DNA from 4 places in the Priestia sp. FSL R5-0597 genome. Region 1 is predicted to be linked to each of the others. Evidence: riboswitches for the same ligand, from Rfam matches in the RefSeq annotation. Region 1 holds a riboswitch; each other region holds the start of a gene.

Region 1 (3,807 bases):
GCTCGTGCTCTCCGTTTTTCATGGTTACTTCAATAAAACACGAGACGGGCAACTGCAGCTTTTCATAATCAATATCGATTGTATATCCTTTTATAATACCAAAGCTCTCTAGCTGTCTTACTCGCTCTGCCACTGAAGGAGGAGACAGGTTAATTTGTTTTCCTAGCTCTCTTAAGGAAAGACGGCTGTTTTGCTGCAGTGCCTGCAAAATCGATAAATCAATTTCATCAATTTTCAATTGAAAACCTTCTTTCATATTAATGTTTCATTTGATTAGTAACAGCAGATAATATGTTTTATTTGTTATCTGAAATCTCCATTTTTCTTACTATAATAATTAAAAAGGAGTGAGTAAAAAATGGCAAGAGTTTTGTTAACAAACGAAGAGGGAACAAATTTTGAAAAAGCACTGAATTTAATTCCAGATGTAAAAAGGTTGTATGATGAGCTATACGACAAGCTTTGGAACAGTGATATAGTAAAAAGAGAGACTAAGGAAAAAATCAGGCTTTATCTAGCAGGTGTTAACGGCTGTGAGACGTGTATGAGCATGTCATATGTAGGCGATAAGACGCTTAATCAAAAAGTGTTAAGAGAAAAAGAGCTGGAAGAAAAAGATCGACTGCTGTTTCGATTTATAGATGTATACCGAGTGCGTCCAAGGGATTTGACGGATGCTGATATGGATCAATTAAAGAAATTTTACAGTGATACGCAGCTATTAGAGCTTTTGGCCGTTATTAATTTGTTTGATCAATTTCACAAACTGATTGTCGGTTTAGATTTATATGATTTTTGCAGTTTGCAGCGCAAGTGATGTCTTCCCTAAAAATATCTTGACAGACAAAATCCACAGGAGTAAGATAGCTTTCGTGAAGTGAAACGTATCATGAATCGAATCGATTATTCTAAAAAATAGATCATAGACATTTGAATAAAAATCGCTTAATCCATTACGGAGCGGAGGACCCATTATTTACGCACATATTGTGCTCCGGGGTGAATCCTTAAAAAGGTAGGGTTACTCTTAAAACCCGAACCCGACAGCTAACTTCGCAAGCGTTTTGAGGGGGAAGAGTGTGAAAAAACACAGGAGCCTTCCTGTGTTTTTTTGCGCTTTTTTTAAGAAAAACATGTAATTTTTTAGAAAAAGTATAAGCTAAGAGAACACACAGCAGTTGAAGAAAGGAATAAATACATTATGAAAAAACAGTTTGCTGTATTGGGATTAGGTCGTTTTGGAGGCAGTTTGGTTGAAGAGTTTGCTAATTTGGATGTGGATGTGCTCGCTATTGACCGCAATCAGGAGGTAGTAAAGAAATATAGCAACTCAGCTACATATGTCGTGCAAGCGAACGCAATTGATGAAGCTAGCTTAAAAGGGCTAGGCATTCGTAACGTTGATCATGCTCTTATTTCGTTTGGAGACGATATTGAAGCAAGCGTGCTTGCAACGATGCTTTTAAAAGATATGGGCGTTAAGCAAGTATGGGTAAAAGCGGTGAATATGTATCATCAAAAAGTGCTGGAGAAAATAGGAGCGGACAAAGTCATTCATCCTGAGCGCGATATTGCGAAGCGGATTGCTCATCACGTGGTGTCAGAAAAGATCATTGATTACATTGAACTGTCAAAGGATTATAGTATTGTCGAAATTGTCGCTTCTAAAAAGCTTCATAATAAAACGCTGTTTGATTTGAACATTCGTGCCAAGTACGGCTGCAATATTATCGGCTTTCAGCGAAAAGACGGGGAAATGGTGATTTCGCCTACCGCGCATGAAATAATTGAACAAGGAGATATGCTGATTGTTATCGGACATAATCGCGATTTGAACCGTTTTGAAGAAGAAGGAGTTTAACTCATGAAAAAACAAATCATTAAACTCACTCCTCCGCAGCTGCTTGTCTCCATTTTTGGCGGAGGAATTATTATTGGTGCTCTTCTATTGATGATGCCTTTTTCTACTACTGAGCCAATCCGGTGGGTAGACGCCCTTTTTACATCTACTTCCGCTATGACAGTGACCGGCTTAGCCGTCGTAGATACAGGTACGCGTTTTACCGTCATCGGTCAAACGATTATTATGCTGTTAATTCAAATAGGCGGTCTCGGCATTATGTCATTTGCCGTGCTGATTTTTATGATGCTAGGTAAAAAAATTGGATTTAAAGAGCGTATGCTCGTTCAGCAGGCATTAAATCAGACGAGCGTCGGTGGAGTTGTGCTGCTAGTTAAAAGGTTGTTCATCTTTTCATTTTTAATTGAGTTTGTTGCACTGCTCTTTTTAGCGATACGCTGGGTTCCGGAATTCGGATGGTCTAAGGGGCTGTTCTTTAGCTTGTTTCATTCGATTTCGGCTTTTAATAACGCAGGGTTCGGACTGCTGTCTGATAACTTAGTTCAGTATGTAGGAGATCCTATTATTAACATCACGATTTCTTTTCTCTTTATTATTGGTGGGTTAGGGTTTACCGTCCTTGCTGATATGTGGGTGAAAAAATCGTATAAAAAACTAACGCTGCATTCAAAAATTATGATTATCAGCACGTTCGCCATTAACGTGATTGCCATGCTTTTTATTTTTTTCTTAGAGTACGGCAATTCGCATACGCTCGGAAATTTATCATTAGGAGACAAAGTATGGGCTTCTTATTTTCAAGCGGTAACAACAAGAACCGCTGGCTTTAATACAATTGATTTAGCTCATTTGCACGACGCAACGGTGTTTTTAATGGTTTTATTGATGTTCATTGGTGCAGGGAGTGCGTCAACAGGAGGGGGTATCAAACTCACGACGTTTGTGGTGATTGTCTTTTCTGTATGGGCATTTTTACGAAGCAGGGAAGATATTGTGCTGCTAAAGAGACGACTTCTTCCTCTTCATGTGTTTAAGGCACTAGCCATTACGATGATTTCAATTATGTTTGTGTTTGGGGCCATCTTCCTGTTAAATATTTCGGAAAACCTGCCGTTTGTAAAAATTATGTTTGAAGTTGTTTCTGCGTTTGGAACAGTAGGTTTATCGATGGGAGCGACTCCTGAACTTTCGTACTTTGGACGCGTGATTATTATCTTTATCATGTTTTTAGGAAAAGTGGGGCCATTAACGCTTGCGTTTTCATTATCTAAGCAAAAGCGTGAAGCCGTTCGCTATCCAAACGAAGATATAATGCTAGGATAGAAAAATCGCCTTCGATGAGGCGATTTTTTTATATTATTTATACGTTCAAGACATATAAGAGGTTACGCACAAAACAGTTGCGATGAATAAAAAGAAGGCAAAAACAAGAACAATGGGCAATTTGGAATGTCGGCGCATTAAAGCCCCTCCTTTTTTATAGTAAAAAAATCTCTTACTATATATAACGAAAGAAACAAAAATATGATTCACTTTTTTTGGCGAAATTTGAAGGTTTTTCTCATTGGAAAAATCCGCACCCCTGTCCTAAACATTTTGCCAAGCTGTTGCATACACTAAAAGCAGATAACAGGAAGTGAGGGATGGTACGTGGGAAAACAAAATTTTGCGTTAATCGTTGTGTTATTTGTTTTACTTGTTATTGTAGGTGCGTCTGGCTTTCGCTTTTAAACGTTAACTTTATTTGCGCATAGCCCCCGTCAAAAAGGGCATACTAGGCGGAAGTAAAAACCAAAAATTTCTTCAATATTGCCGAACAATGAGTTCCTCTACTCATTCATCTAATCGGTATGTAGCCATGCGAAAGCATGGTTTTTTTTGAAATAGGAGAGGATGAATGATGTTCATCCTCTCTAAAAATTAGTAGTAGCAAGAACACCCTACGA
Region 2 (3,807 bases), 650 kb from region 1:
ATAATAATCCTCCAATTGTTGTCGGAATGAGGCAGACGAGCAGTGAAATTAAAATAGCCGTGTCGAGTTGAAAATGTAAATAGTTTGTAAAGACAGGAAGCGTCACAACAACTAGTAAAAAAATAATCGTCAAACTTGTCAAAACCGTGTTTAGCGCAATTTCATTTGGCGTTTTTTGACGCTCTGCTCCTTCAACAAGCGAAATCATTTTATCTAAAAACGATTCACCTTGCTCACACGTAATTTTAATTGTAATTTCATCGCTGACAACTCTTGTACCTCCAGTTACAGAGTTAAAATCCCCGCCTGCTTCTTTCATAACAGGTGCCGATTCACCCGTAATAGCCGATTCATCAACAGACGCCAGTCCTTTAATAATTTCTCCATCTCCAGGAATCATTTCGCCTTGTGAAACGACGACGATATCTCCTTTTTTTAGTTGCGATGCCGAAACTTGTATCATTTGCCCGTTTTGAAGCTGATTAGCTGTAATATCGCCTTTAGATTGCTTTAATGAGTTTGCCTGTGCTTTTCCTCGACCTTCTGCTAATGCTTCTGCAAAATTAGCAAAAACAATGGTAAAAAATAACACGAGAGATACGGCAACATTAAACCCTGTGCTTACTGTACTTTCTCCGAAAAGGTCCGGAATAACGGCTAAAAAAAGCGTAATTATAAACCCGATTTCTACTACGAACATGATAGGGTTTTTTATCATCGTTCTTGGGCTGAGCTTGATAAAAGCCTGCTTTACTGATTGAATAAAAATCGATGAAGCTTGTGTATCTACAGAACCTTGAATATGACTGTTGCGATCCAATTCAATATTATTTGCAAAATTCCGTTTATTCATTATGATCCTCCGCTTTCTTGATTACAGTGTTAAATACTCAGCAACCGGCCCAAGCACAAGCACTGGGAAAAACGTAAGTGCTCCTACAATAACGGTAGTTCCAATTAAAATGCCGCTAAATAAAGACGTATCTGTTTTAAATGTTCCAGGTGTTTCGGGAACAAGCTGCTTAGATGCTAGTGAGCTCGATACCGCCAGCATCGTAATTAGTCCGAAGTAGCGTCCAATATACATAACGATTCCCGTTGAAATGTTCCAAAACGGCGTTGCATCACCGAGTCCTTCAAAGCCGGATCCATTGTTTGCTGCTGACGACGTAAATTCATACAGTGCCTGACTTAACCCGTGAAAGCCTGGATTTGATATACCTTCCATTCCTAAATGAGTGGTAAGTGCTACAGCTGTTCCTCCTAAAATTAGCAGCGGTTGCAAAATAAGCGTCACGGCGATTAGCTTCATTTCTTTTCCTTCAATTTTTTTACCTACGTATTCTGGTGTTCTTCCAACCATTAAACCTGATAAAAATACGGCGATAATGACGTACATCATGACATTCATAAATCCTGCTCCGACACCGCCAAATACGGTATTTAACATCATATTTCCAAGCGTTAACAACCCGGTAAGAGGCGTAAGAGTATCGTGCATGGTGTTGACTGCACCTGTTTCACTTGCTGTCGTCACGATGGCGTAAAGCGTCGACATGCCGACACCAAAACGGACTTCTTTCCCTTCCATATAACCGTTCGCTTCATTTAAATGAAAAGCATCAAGTCTTGGATTGCCGCCCCACTCTGTTACGAACGCTGTGCTTAAAATAACGATAAACAGCATACTCATCGCTACAAATAAGATGCGGCCTTGCTTACGCTGTCCGATCATTTTTCCGTATGTGAAAGGAAGTGCTGTTGGCAATAAAAGCATAAGGACGATTTGTAATACATTGCTCAACGCGTTAGGATTTTCAAATGGATGAGCTGAATTGACACCAAAAAATCCCCCTCCGTTGTTTCCTAGCTCTTTAATTGAAAGAAAAGAAGCAACTGGTCCCCTTGCTATTTGCTGTGTTGCCCCTTCTATTGTATGGGCAGTAACCGTTCCGCTTAACGTTTGAGGGACACCTAAAAACATAAATAAAATGCCTGTTATAAAAGCGATAGGAAGTAAAATACGCGTAATTGACTTTACAAAATCAACAAAAAAGTTTCCCATTTCTTTCCCTGCTAGCCCACGAATAAAAGCGATTGCTACTGCAAGTGCCGTTGCTGGTGCAGCAAACATCATAAATACAATGGCGGCCATCTGCGAGAAATAGGACAAACCTGATTCGCCGCTGTAGTGCTGCAAGTTCGTATTTGTCATAAAACTAATGGCCGTGTTAAAAGCAAGTGCCGGATCCATTCCTTTGATGTGGCTTGGGTTAAGCGGCAGTACCCCTTGAAACCGGAAGATAAGGTACACCACAAAAATCATAAACGTATTCGCCAAAACAAGAGCAAATGCATATTGCTTCCACGTCTGATTAAGCCCTTTAATTCCTGCTGCTTTAAACATCACCGTTTCTATCTTTCCTATCAAGCTAGTGTTTTTATCGTTTGAAAACACATTCGCTATATAAATACCTACGGGCTTTGCAATAAGCGCTACAAAAACAAGCAGCAGCGCAACTGATAGTAGAAAAATCCCCACTTTTTATTCCTCCGCTTATTAAAATTGTTCTGGATTTAACAGTACATACACTAAATAAATTAAAACGAGAACTGAAATACCTAACAAAATGAACGACACGTTCACTTCTCCTCTCTTTCATCTACTACATGAGACGACCAGCAAATAATTCCGTACATAGCAGCTGTTAATATGACAAGCGTTCCAAGCATGATCATATCCAAGTTGCTCCCTCCTAACTGTTTCCTAACAAAAATGATAGCTTCTAAGTTTAGTGACGGTTTCTTTTCATAAAGCATCACGTCCAAAAAAGCTAACCGTGAGACGTGATGCTATTTTTTTCCATTAAAAAACCGCAGAAGAGAGTTCTCTTCCGCGGTTTAATGCACGACAAATAAGCCGTGATTGACACGAATTTTTTACTCCCAAAACGCTTACGGAGTTAGCTGTCGGATTCGGGTTATGGAAGTAACCCTACTCAGTTAAGAGATTCACCCCTAGTACATACGTACAAAATATTGGGTCCCCCGCTCATAATTGATTAAGCGTATCTTTGTTATTTAATTTTTAGACTTAATAATAGTTTTTACTGCTGCGTTTAAAACTTTGATTAGCTAACGTAGACAAATAGCGGTTTGCTAGATCAAAAGATTGCTGATCGCACATGGCCCGATATTCAATCATTTGAATCATTTGCTTAGATAAATGCATCCTGACGCTCCTTTCACCTATATTTTGAAAGGAGCGTACTATCCGCTGTTATAGAAAACGACCACGATTACACCATCCTCTCTCTTAACGCTTACGAAGTTAGCTGACGGGTTCGGGTCAAGAAAGTAACCCTACTCAATTAAGAGATTCACCCCTGATAATTGGGTCCTCCGCTCTTTCCTTCTCTTTCAGAAAAGACTCAGCGTTTCACAGTGGAACGTTTCATGAGAGTAATCTTACTCCTGTTAAAATTTACTGTCAACAACATTTTTTGAAATTTTAAAAGCTTTATTTTTCTATATTTATTCATTATTTTAAAATAATAATTTCAGAAGAAAAAAGCGTTCTTATCGAGGAGATAAGAACGCTTTTTTTAGCTCATTTTCTCAATTTCATTTACAAGAATTGAAATGGCATCCGTTTTTGTTGCTTCACGCATTGTACGCTTCATCGTACTTGCCTGCTGCTGAAGCTCATTTACTTCACGCAAAAACAGTTCTTTTGTTAACTGCTCTTCTTCTACAACCATACAGTAGCCTTTTTTCTTAAAGGATTGTGCATTTAAAATTTGATCT
Region 3 (3,807 bases), 180 kb from region 1:
CTGTCTGAATCACAGGTGGTAGATTTAATTAAATACGTGGATGAAATTAATTTAAAACACGGAGCAACCGATACGATTACGGATCCGTTAACTGATAAAGTTCGTGAAATTGAAAAACGCGGATACGCAGCAGGATTAAAGCTATTGCGTGCCCAAGTGCGTCATTTAGGAACAGAGCAAAATTTAGAAATTTTAAAAAGCATTTATGAATACTTAAAAGAAAAAATTGATATGCAGTATAAAACGGAAGTAGCCGATTTAATAACAGAAAAAGAAGATGGTCAGCATATCGTACGCGGTATTGAATTGAAGAATGGTGACAGAATTACGGCTGATAAAGTCGTGGTTTCACCAGGTCGAGACGGCTCGAAGTGGATGAGCGACTTACTAAAAAAACGCCGTTTGAAAATGATTAACAATCAAGTAGACATCGGTGTTCGAGTAGAAACATCTAACGTTGTTATGGAAGAAATCAACAAGCACTTGTACGAAGGGAAATTTATTTACAATACGTCTGTAGGTACAAGAGTCAGAACGTTCTGCAGCAATCCTTCAGGGCATGTGGTAGTAGAGAATCATTCAGGGATTATGTTAGCAAATGGACACGCATACAAAGATCCGAAGCTTGGAAGTCAAAATACGAACTTTGCGCTGCTTGTTTCTCATAAATTTTCGGATCCATTTGATCAGCCGAACGAATATGCGCACGAAGTGTCAAGATTAGCTAATATGCTGTCAAACGGAGGCTTAGTTGTTCAAAAGTATGGAGATATTTTAAAGGGGCGCCGTTCAACAACGAATCGAATTAAAGAAGGCTTTTTAGAACCAACGTTAAAAGAAGCTGTCCCTGGTGATTTGGGTTTAGTGCTTCCATACAATACAATGAAAAGCTTAATTGAAATGACAGAAGCACTGGATCATGTAACGCCTGGGTTAGCATCTGAACATACGCTGTTTTACGGTGTGGAAGCGAAATTTTACTCCGCCCGTCCGAAGTTAAACGATAAGTTTGAAACTGAAATTTCCGGTTTATACGTGGGAGGAGACGGAGCTGGTATTACGCGAGGACTCGCGCAGGCAAGTGCGTGTGGTGTGTGGGTAGCTCGTGACATTGTTGAAAAATTAAAGAATCGTAAAGCAAGTTCTGAACCTGTTACTGTATAAAAAAAAGAGGCCGTCACGGCCTCTTTTTTTTATGGGTTAAATAACGAGAGGGAATAAGTAAAAAGTAAAGAACTTGTACCGTTCCAACTCCGATAGTTTTATATGATAATTACCCGCTCCTTTTTTAAAAGATAGTAGGAAATCTATACTTCTATCTTGAGCAGAATTAAGTAGAATAAGGGGAATTGATAATGTCGATTTCTTCGCATCAATAAAGTCAGTGAAATTTTAAGGAGTGTATATCAAGCAGTACAAGGATAAAATCAACAGTTGGAAAGAGTTATTTTTTTGATAAGTAAAATATTTATGGAAGCAGTAAAGTACATGGATGTTAGAATAATTATACATATTTATGAATGATATTAATGAGAAGAAAGTTCACTTTATAAACTATTTTTTGAATTAATTTTTTATTCATTAGATTGTAAGTCTTGTTAAATAGGTGTTTTTAGTTTATTGAAATATGATGTAAATATTTTAAAATATAACAATTCTCAACTTTTTACGATAAAATCATGCATTATTTTTGAATAAAAACTTGACAGAAACATATAAAATGAATTTTAATTAAAGTAACAATTATTATCATGCAAAAATATTAAAGAAAATTATTTGCTTAATCTCTTTTGTTTTATAAGAGAACGGAGGACCCATATTTGTGCGTAATGTACTTGGGGTGAATCTTGAATGAATCAAGTAGGGTAACTCACATACCCGAATCCGACAGCTAACTCCGTAAGCATTCAGTGAGGGAATAACAGGTCTATGAAACCATGATATTCTCATGGTTTTTTGTATAGCTAAAAATATTCCTAAACTATTAATCTGAAAATTTTTAATATATTGTATATTTTGAGTGTTATCGCCCTCAATGCATGGTAAAATAAGTATGGTAGTTAGAATCATTCTAATATAATTTATTTACGGGAGGTAAATCTATGAAGCTATCGACAAAGATTATTATCGCGCTAATTGCTGGTGCTATTGTAGGAGTGTTAATCAATGCTTTTGCTCCAAGTGCTTTTGCTCCGCTGGACAAGTACTTGTTTACACCGCTTGGCCAAATTTTCTTAAGCTTAATTAAAATGCTTGTTGTACCAATTGTGTTTTTCTCTATCACGTTAGGTGTAGCAGGTTTAGGAGATCCTAAAAAATTAGGAAGAATCGGGGCAAAAACAGTTTCCTACTTCCTAGTGACAACAACCGTTGCAATTATTATCGGTTTAATTTTAGCGTATGCAATTAAACCGGGTACATTTGGATCTTTTGATACACAAAACGCTTCTTTTGAAGCTGAAAAAGCACCACCTGTTGGAGAGACATTCTTAAATATGATTCCAGTCAATCCAATTCAAGCGATGGCTGAAGGGAATATGCTTCAACTTATCGTTTTCTCTATCTTTATCGGTTTTGGTATCACGATGCTTGGAAGTAAAACAAAAGGACTTTACAATTTACTTGAGCAAGGAAATGAATTGATGATGTACCTTGTGAATCTAGTGATGAAGTTTGCTCCGTACGGAACATTTGGGCTTCTTGCAACCGCGGTTGGAAGTCAAGGCTGGCAGGCAATTAAAGCGATGGGGCTATACATGATTGTAGTCGTGCTCGCGCTGTTCATCCATTCAATCGTAACATATGGGGGATCAGTCGCTCTTATGGCCAGACGTAACCCTATTGAATTTTTTAAGGGGTTTGCTCCTGCGATGACAGTTGGATTCAGTACATCAAGCAGTAATGCAACGCTTCCGATTTCAATGAATGTGGCGCAAAAAAATCTTCGTGTCCCCGAGTCTATCAGCAGTTTTGTTCAGCCATTAGGTGCAACTATTAACATGGATGGAACGGCAATTATGCAAGGTGTAGCGACTATTTTTATTGCGCAAGTATACGGGGTTGATCTGTCGTTGGGCGCTCTTGTGACGGTTGTGTTGACAGCGGTGCTTGCTAGTATTGGTACAGCAGGCGTGCCGGGAGTTGGTCTTATTATGCTAGCGATGGTACTGAGTTCGGTTGGCCTGCCTGTAGCAGGTATCGGATTAATTATCGGAATTGATCGCTTGCTTGATATGCTTCGTACGTCTGTAAATATTACAGGAGACGCTGCGTGTGCCGTTATTGTGGCTGAGTCAGAAGCAAAGCGTATCGATAAATCTGTAACGCAATCAGCTTAATATGTGTAAAAGCTCTAGCTATATGCTAGGGCTTTTTTTATTGGCAAGAAACTCTTCTTTTCAGCATACAGTTTAATAAGAGTGTGTGTTTGAAAGGAGAGTGCGGAAATGAATAAAACCCATGTGATAAAGCCGCTGCTCGACGACGACTACCCAGTTATTTCATATGGAAAAGGAATTTATTTGTACGACCAAGATGGAAAAAAGTACATAGATGCTTCGTCAGGGGCAGTTACAGCAAGTATCGGACACGGCGTAAAAGAAATTATTGATGCGATGACGGATCAGGCACAGAAAGTTGCGTTTGTATATCGGTCGCAGTTTACAAGCGATCCGACGGAAGCCTTAGCTAAGAAACTATGTGAATTAAGCAGCAATCATTTCCAGTGGAGCTTTTTTGTTAACAGCGGGACAGAAGCGACTGAAACGGCTATGAAAACAGCCATTCAGCATTTTCAAGAGCAAGGAA
Region 4 (3,807 bases), 230 kb from region 1:
ATGACATCCGTTATTCCTTTTTCCTGTAAAATACGATTTTCGAGACGATCTTTAATATCATCCGCTTCTGCTACTGTTAAAGAAGGATCAATTTCTACTTTTAATTCAACGTGAAGCTCTTCTCCTTCTTTCATCACCATTAACGTTTGAATATCACGCACTTGTACATCTTGCATAACAATGGCGCCAATTTTCATTTCCATTTCTTTATCTGCTTCACCAAGCGCTCCAGCAGCGTTATCTAAAAATACTCGTCCTACTACAAAAAACATCATAAGACCAATTAGCATAGAAGCAATTCCTTCAGCTTGATGAAAAGGCGTAAACCGCGAAATAAAAACGGCAATTAAAGCCAATACGCCTCCTCCAGTGGCTACCAGATCTTCCATAAAAACAAGCTTAGTTGCTGGCTTTGCTTTCTTTAGATGAACAAAGCTTTGCGTAAAAACATTGACCTCTGCAGTATTCATTCCGACATCGTGCAAAATTTCTTTCATTGCCTTAAAGAGGACAAACATCTCAAGTAATACCGAGATGCCAAGTACTGCAATATTTAAAATAAAGCCTGAAGACTTCGTCGGATGAAGAATATGATGATACCCTTCTTTAATCGTTTCAAATGCCATAATTCCTACTACAAGAACCGCCCCTAATAAAACGAGATTAACCAATCGTCCAAATCCGTTTGGAAATCGTTTGGTCGGAGCTTTTTTGCTTAATGCTGAACCTATAAAAACAAAGAACTGATTTGCTGCGTCTCCTAAGCTGTGCATCGTTTCAGCAAACATCGCTACATTTCCCGTTAAAGCAAAAGCAATCCCTTTAATAATGGATATAATGGTATTAACTATAGCGGCCATCATGGCCGATTTATTTCCTTTTCGCAATAACTTAATTAATTCACTCATGCAATCCCTCCGTTTGTGCCTTTGATGAGATTCAATTATGGTTAGTGTATGTGAATTTAAAAATTAAAAACCTCCAACATATAAGTTGGAGGTTTTTAGTCATGTTTCATTATTTTTTAAAACGATAAGGTACCGTTGTAACGATTACGTTTTTACGGTAAAGCAAATGTGCTTTTAACAGCAGACTGGACTGATTATGAAGGATGTTTTGCCAGCTTTTTTTCGTGATGAACTGCGGAATAACAACCGTAATAGCCATATTATTTTCCCGGGCTTTTTCTTCAGCCATATCGATGAATCGAAACAGCGGACGCACAAGACTGCGGTATTGAGAGTGAAACGTAACAATACGAATATCAGGCTGCCACTTTTCCCACTTCTCTTCCATTCTCTTTTCGCTTTCTCGGTCAAAAGCAACGTGCACCGCAATAACGGTATCACCAATCGTTCTTGCATAGTTCAATGAATTTTCCACTACCTTTGTCATTCCTGCTACAGGAACAATGACCACACTTCCTTCAAGCTTTCCAATCTTTTCTCCTTGCTTAATACGAAGCTGCTCTCCTACTGCTTCATAATGCGTATGAATGCGATGAAAAATATAAACGATAACCGGTAAGAAAACGAGCACGGACCATACTTGTGAAAACTTCGTTGTAAACAAAATGATTAGCACCGTTAAGGTAATGAGGGCACCAATTAAGTTAATGGTTAGCTTTCCTTGCCAGCCGGCCGGCTTTTCTCTAAGCCATTTGACAATCATGCCTGTTTGAGAAAGCGTAAATGGAATGAACACTCCAACTGCATAAAGAGGAATTAATTGTTCCGTCGCTCCTTTAAAGGCGACAAGTAAGACAATAGAAGCAATTCCAAGAATCACAATTCCATTTGAATAGCCTAGTCGATCGCCGCGAATTTGAAACATTCTTGGCATGTATTTATCAGACGATAAGTTTACGGCAAGCAAAGGGAAAGCTGAAAAACCCGTATTCGCTGCTAGCACTAAAATCAGAGCTGTGGTGCCTTGAATAAAATAATAAAACCCATTTCGTCCAAATACACTCGATGCAATTTGTGATACAACCGTTTCATCTGCTTTTGGAGAAATGCCAAGCCAATAAGCTAAAAACGTGATGCCAGAAAATAAAACGGCTAAAATACCGCCCATCAGCATTAATGTATGAACAGCATTTTTTGCACCTGGATCTTTAAAGTTAGGCACTGCATTCGAAATAGCTTCTACACCAGTCAATGCCGAACAGCCTGATGAAAAAGCTTTTAATAATAAAAACAAACTAATACCTGGCACCACGGTACCGAGAGATGTATGAAGCTCAGGTGAAACTTGACCTGTCACTATTTTGAAGAAGCCCACCGCTATTAACAAAATAAGAGCAATCACAAATAAATAAACCGGATAAGCTAAGACAGAAGCGGATTCTGTTACACCTCGTAAATTTAAAACCGTAATAAAAATCACCAGCAAACACGCAATTACTACGTTATAGTGATGCAGCGTTGGAAAAGCCGAAGTTAAAGCATCGGTTCCTGCTGAAACACTCACGGCAACTGTTAAAATATAATCTACTAACAGTGATCCCCCAGCGATAAGTCCAGGATTTTCTCCTAAATTGGTTTTCGAAACAATATAAGCTCCTCCGCCTTGCGGATACGCATAAATAATTTGACGATATGAAAGAATTAAAGCCGTCAGCAGCACCAATACCCCAATCGCAATTGGAATCGAATACCAATAGGCAAGCACGCCCACTGTTGCAAGGACAATCAAAATCTGTTCTGTTCCATAAGCCACTGAAGATAAGGCATCTGATGATAAAATAGCCAGCGCTTTAAGCTTACTAAGCTTTTGATCGCCTAACTCTTTTGTTTTGAGCGGCTTTCCAATCAATAATCTCTTGAGAACTGAATAGTTCACGTAATTTCCCTCCGATGATTGCTTAGCTACTATTCACTGTTCGTTGCTAAGCTCCGTTACAAGTTCATGAATAAGTGATATTATCCCTAAAAAATACCTTTTTATGTTAAAAAAGCGCACAAAAAAAACACTAAGGGTTCTCAGCGTTTTTACACAGCTTAAACCTCCTCTCCAAAACGCTTATGGGGTTAGCTGTCGGATTCGGGCTATGAGAGTAGCCCTACCTTTTAAAAAAGGATTCACCCCAAGTGACAATGCACAAATTTGGGTCCCCCACTTCTGACGAATTAAGCGATAACAGGTCAATATAATTTTCGGTTAAAGGGTATGATTGATAACAAGTTTCTTTCATAACTATCCTTTGTTCTTAGATAATATACTCCCGTACAAATGGTTTGTAAAGCATTATTTTACGTAAACGATAAAATAGTGCTTAAGGCGCTTTTAAGGGGAAAACAAAAGGCCTTCTGCCTGCTTACAGAAGACCTGCTTTCTTTAACTTTTTGCTTTTAAAACGGCTGCTAGCTTGTTTTTCGTTTGAGGACCATAAATGCCATCTACATCATAAGGAAGATACACAAGCTGAAAACGTCTGACTGCATCTTTCGTTTGTACTCCATATATTCCGTCTACTGACCCTACTTTAAAATTAACCGCGTTTAATGCTCTTTGAATCTGTTTCACTGCTTCTCCAGAATCTCCTTGTTTTAAAATTCCATTGGGAAGTGGATATTGTTCAGAAGGTGGTGTTGGAGTAGGTGTTGGTGAAGTTCCTGAAGGAATAACAATTGTTTTTCCAACCTGTAGTGTTAAAGGATCAGAAAGCCCTGTATTCGCTTCTTGAAGCGCTTGTACTGTTATGCCGTACTTCTGTGCAATACTGTACAGCGTATCTCCTTGCTTAATTGTATACGTTTTTTCACCTGGTTCAGAAGGTGATGGATTTGGTGTCGGTGTTGGAGA

The links. Region 1 has a riboswitch for cyclic di-AMP ahead of MKX72_RS19295 (potassium channel family protein). Riboswitches for the same ligand answer to the same signal wherever they lie in the genome.
Region 2: another riboswitch for cyclic di-AMP. It lies ahead of kdpF (K(+)-transporting ATPase subunit F); the one in region 1 lies ahead of MKX72_RS19295 (potassium channel family protein).
Region 3: another riboswitch for cyclic di-AMP. It lies ahead of MKX72_RS20430 (dicarboxylate/amino acid:cation symporter); the one in region 1 lies ahead of MKX72_RS19295 (potassium channel family protein).
Region 4: another riboswitch for cyclic di-AMP. It lies ahead of MKX72_RS20690 (APC family permease); the one in region 1 lies ahead of MKX72_RS19295 (potassium channel family protein).

What each region holds. Positions count from the first base shown of each region.
Region 1 is NZ_JBBOUZ010000001.1:3,664,307-3,668,113, reverse strand. It holds gene MKX72_RS19305 (Lrp/AsnC family transcriptional regulator) at 1-238, opposite strand, end outside; gene MKX72_RS19300 (hypothetical protein) at 359-817, shown strand; cyclic di-AMP (ydaO/yuaA leader) riboswitch at 933-1,077, shown strand; gene MKX72_RS19295 (potassium channel family protein) at 1,202-1,861, shown strand; gene MKX72_RS19290 (TrkH family potassium uptake protein) at 1,865-3,184, shown strand; gene MKX72_RS19285 (YjcZ family sporulation protein) at 3,512-3,592, shown strand; gene MKX72_RS19280 (YjcZ family sporulation protein) at 3,782-3,807, opposite strand, start outside.
Region 2 is NZ_JBBOUZ010000001.1:3,018,115-3,021,921, forward strand. It holds gene kdpB (potassium-transporting ATPase subunit KdpB) at 1-853, opposite strand, end outside; gene kdpA (potassium-transporting ATPase subunit KdpA) at 875-2,536, opposite strand; gene kdpF (K(+)-transporting ATPase subunit F) at 2,561-2,647, opposite strand; cyclic di-AMP (ydaO/yuaA leader) riboswitch at 2,939-3,079, opposite strand; gene MKX72_RS15430 (hypothetical protein) at 3,095-3,232, opposite strand; cyclic di-AMP (ydaO/yuaA leader) riboswitch at 3,305-3,447, opposite strand; gene MKX72_RS15435 (undecaprenyldiphospho-muramoylpentapeptide beta-N-acetylglucosaminyltransferase) at 3,606-3,807, opposite strand, start outside.
Region 3 is NZ_JBBOUZ010000001.1:3,845,759-3,849,565, reverse strand. It holds gene MKX72_RS20435 (NAD(P)/FAD-dependent oxidoreductase) at 1-1,164, shown strand, start outside; cyclic di-AMP (ydaO/yuaA leader) riboswitch at 1,768-1,922, shown strand; gene MKX72_RS20430 (dicarboxylate/amino acid:cation symporter) at 2,103-3,338, shown strand; gene MKX72_RS20425 (aspartate aminotransferase family protein) at 3,447-3,807, shown strand, end outside.
Region 4 is NZ_JBBOUZ010000001.1:3,897,876-3,901,682, forward strand. It holds gene MKX72_RS20685 (cation diffusion facilitator family transporter) at 1-908, opposite strand, end outside; gene MKX72_RS20690 (APC family permease) at 1,018-2,844, opposite strand; cyclic di-AMP (ydaO/yuaA leader) riboswitch at 3,007-3,148, opposite strand; gene MKX72_RS20695 (N-acetylmuramoyl-L-alanine amidase) at 3,340-3,807, opposite strand, start outside.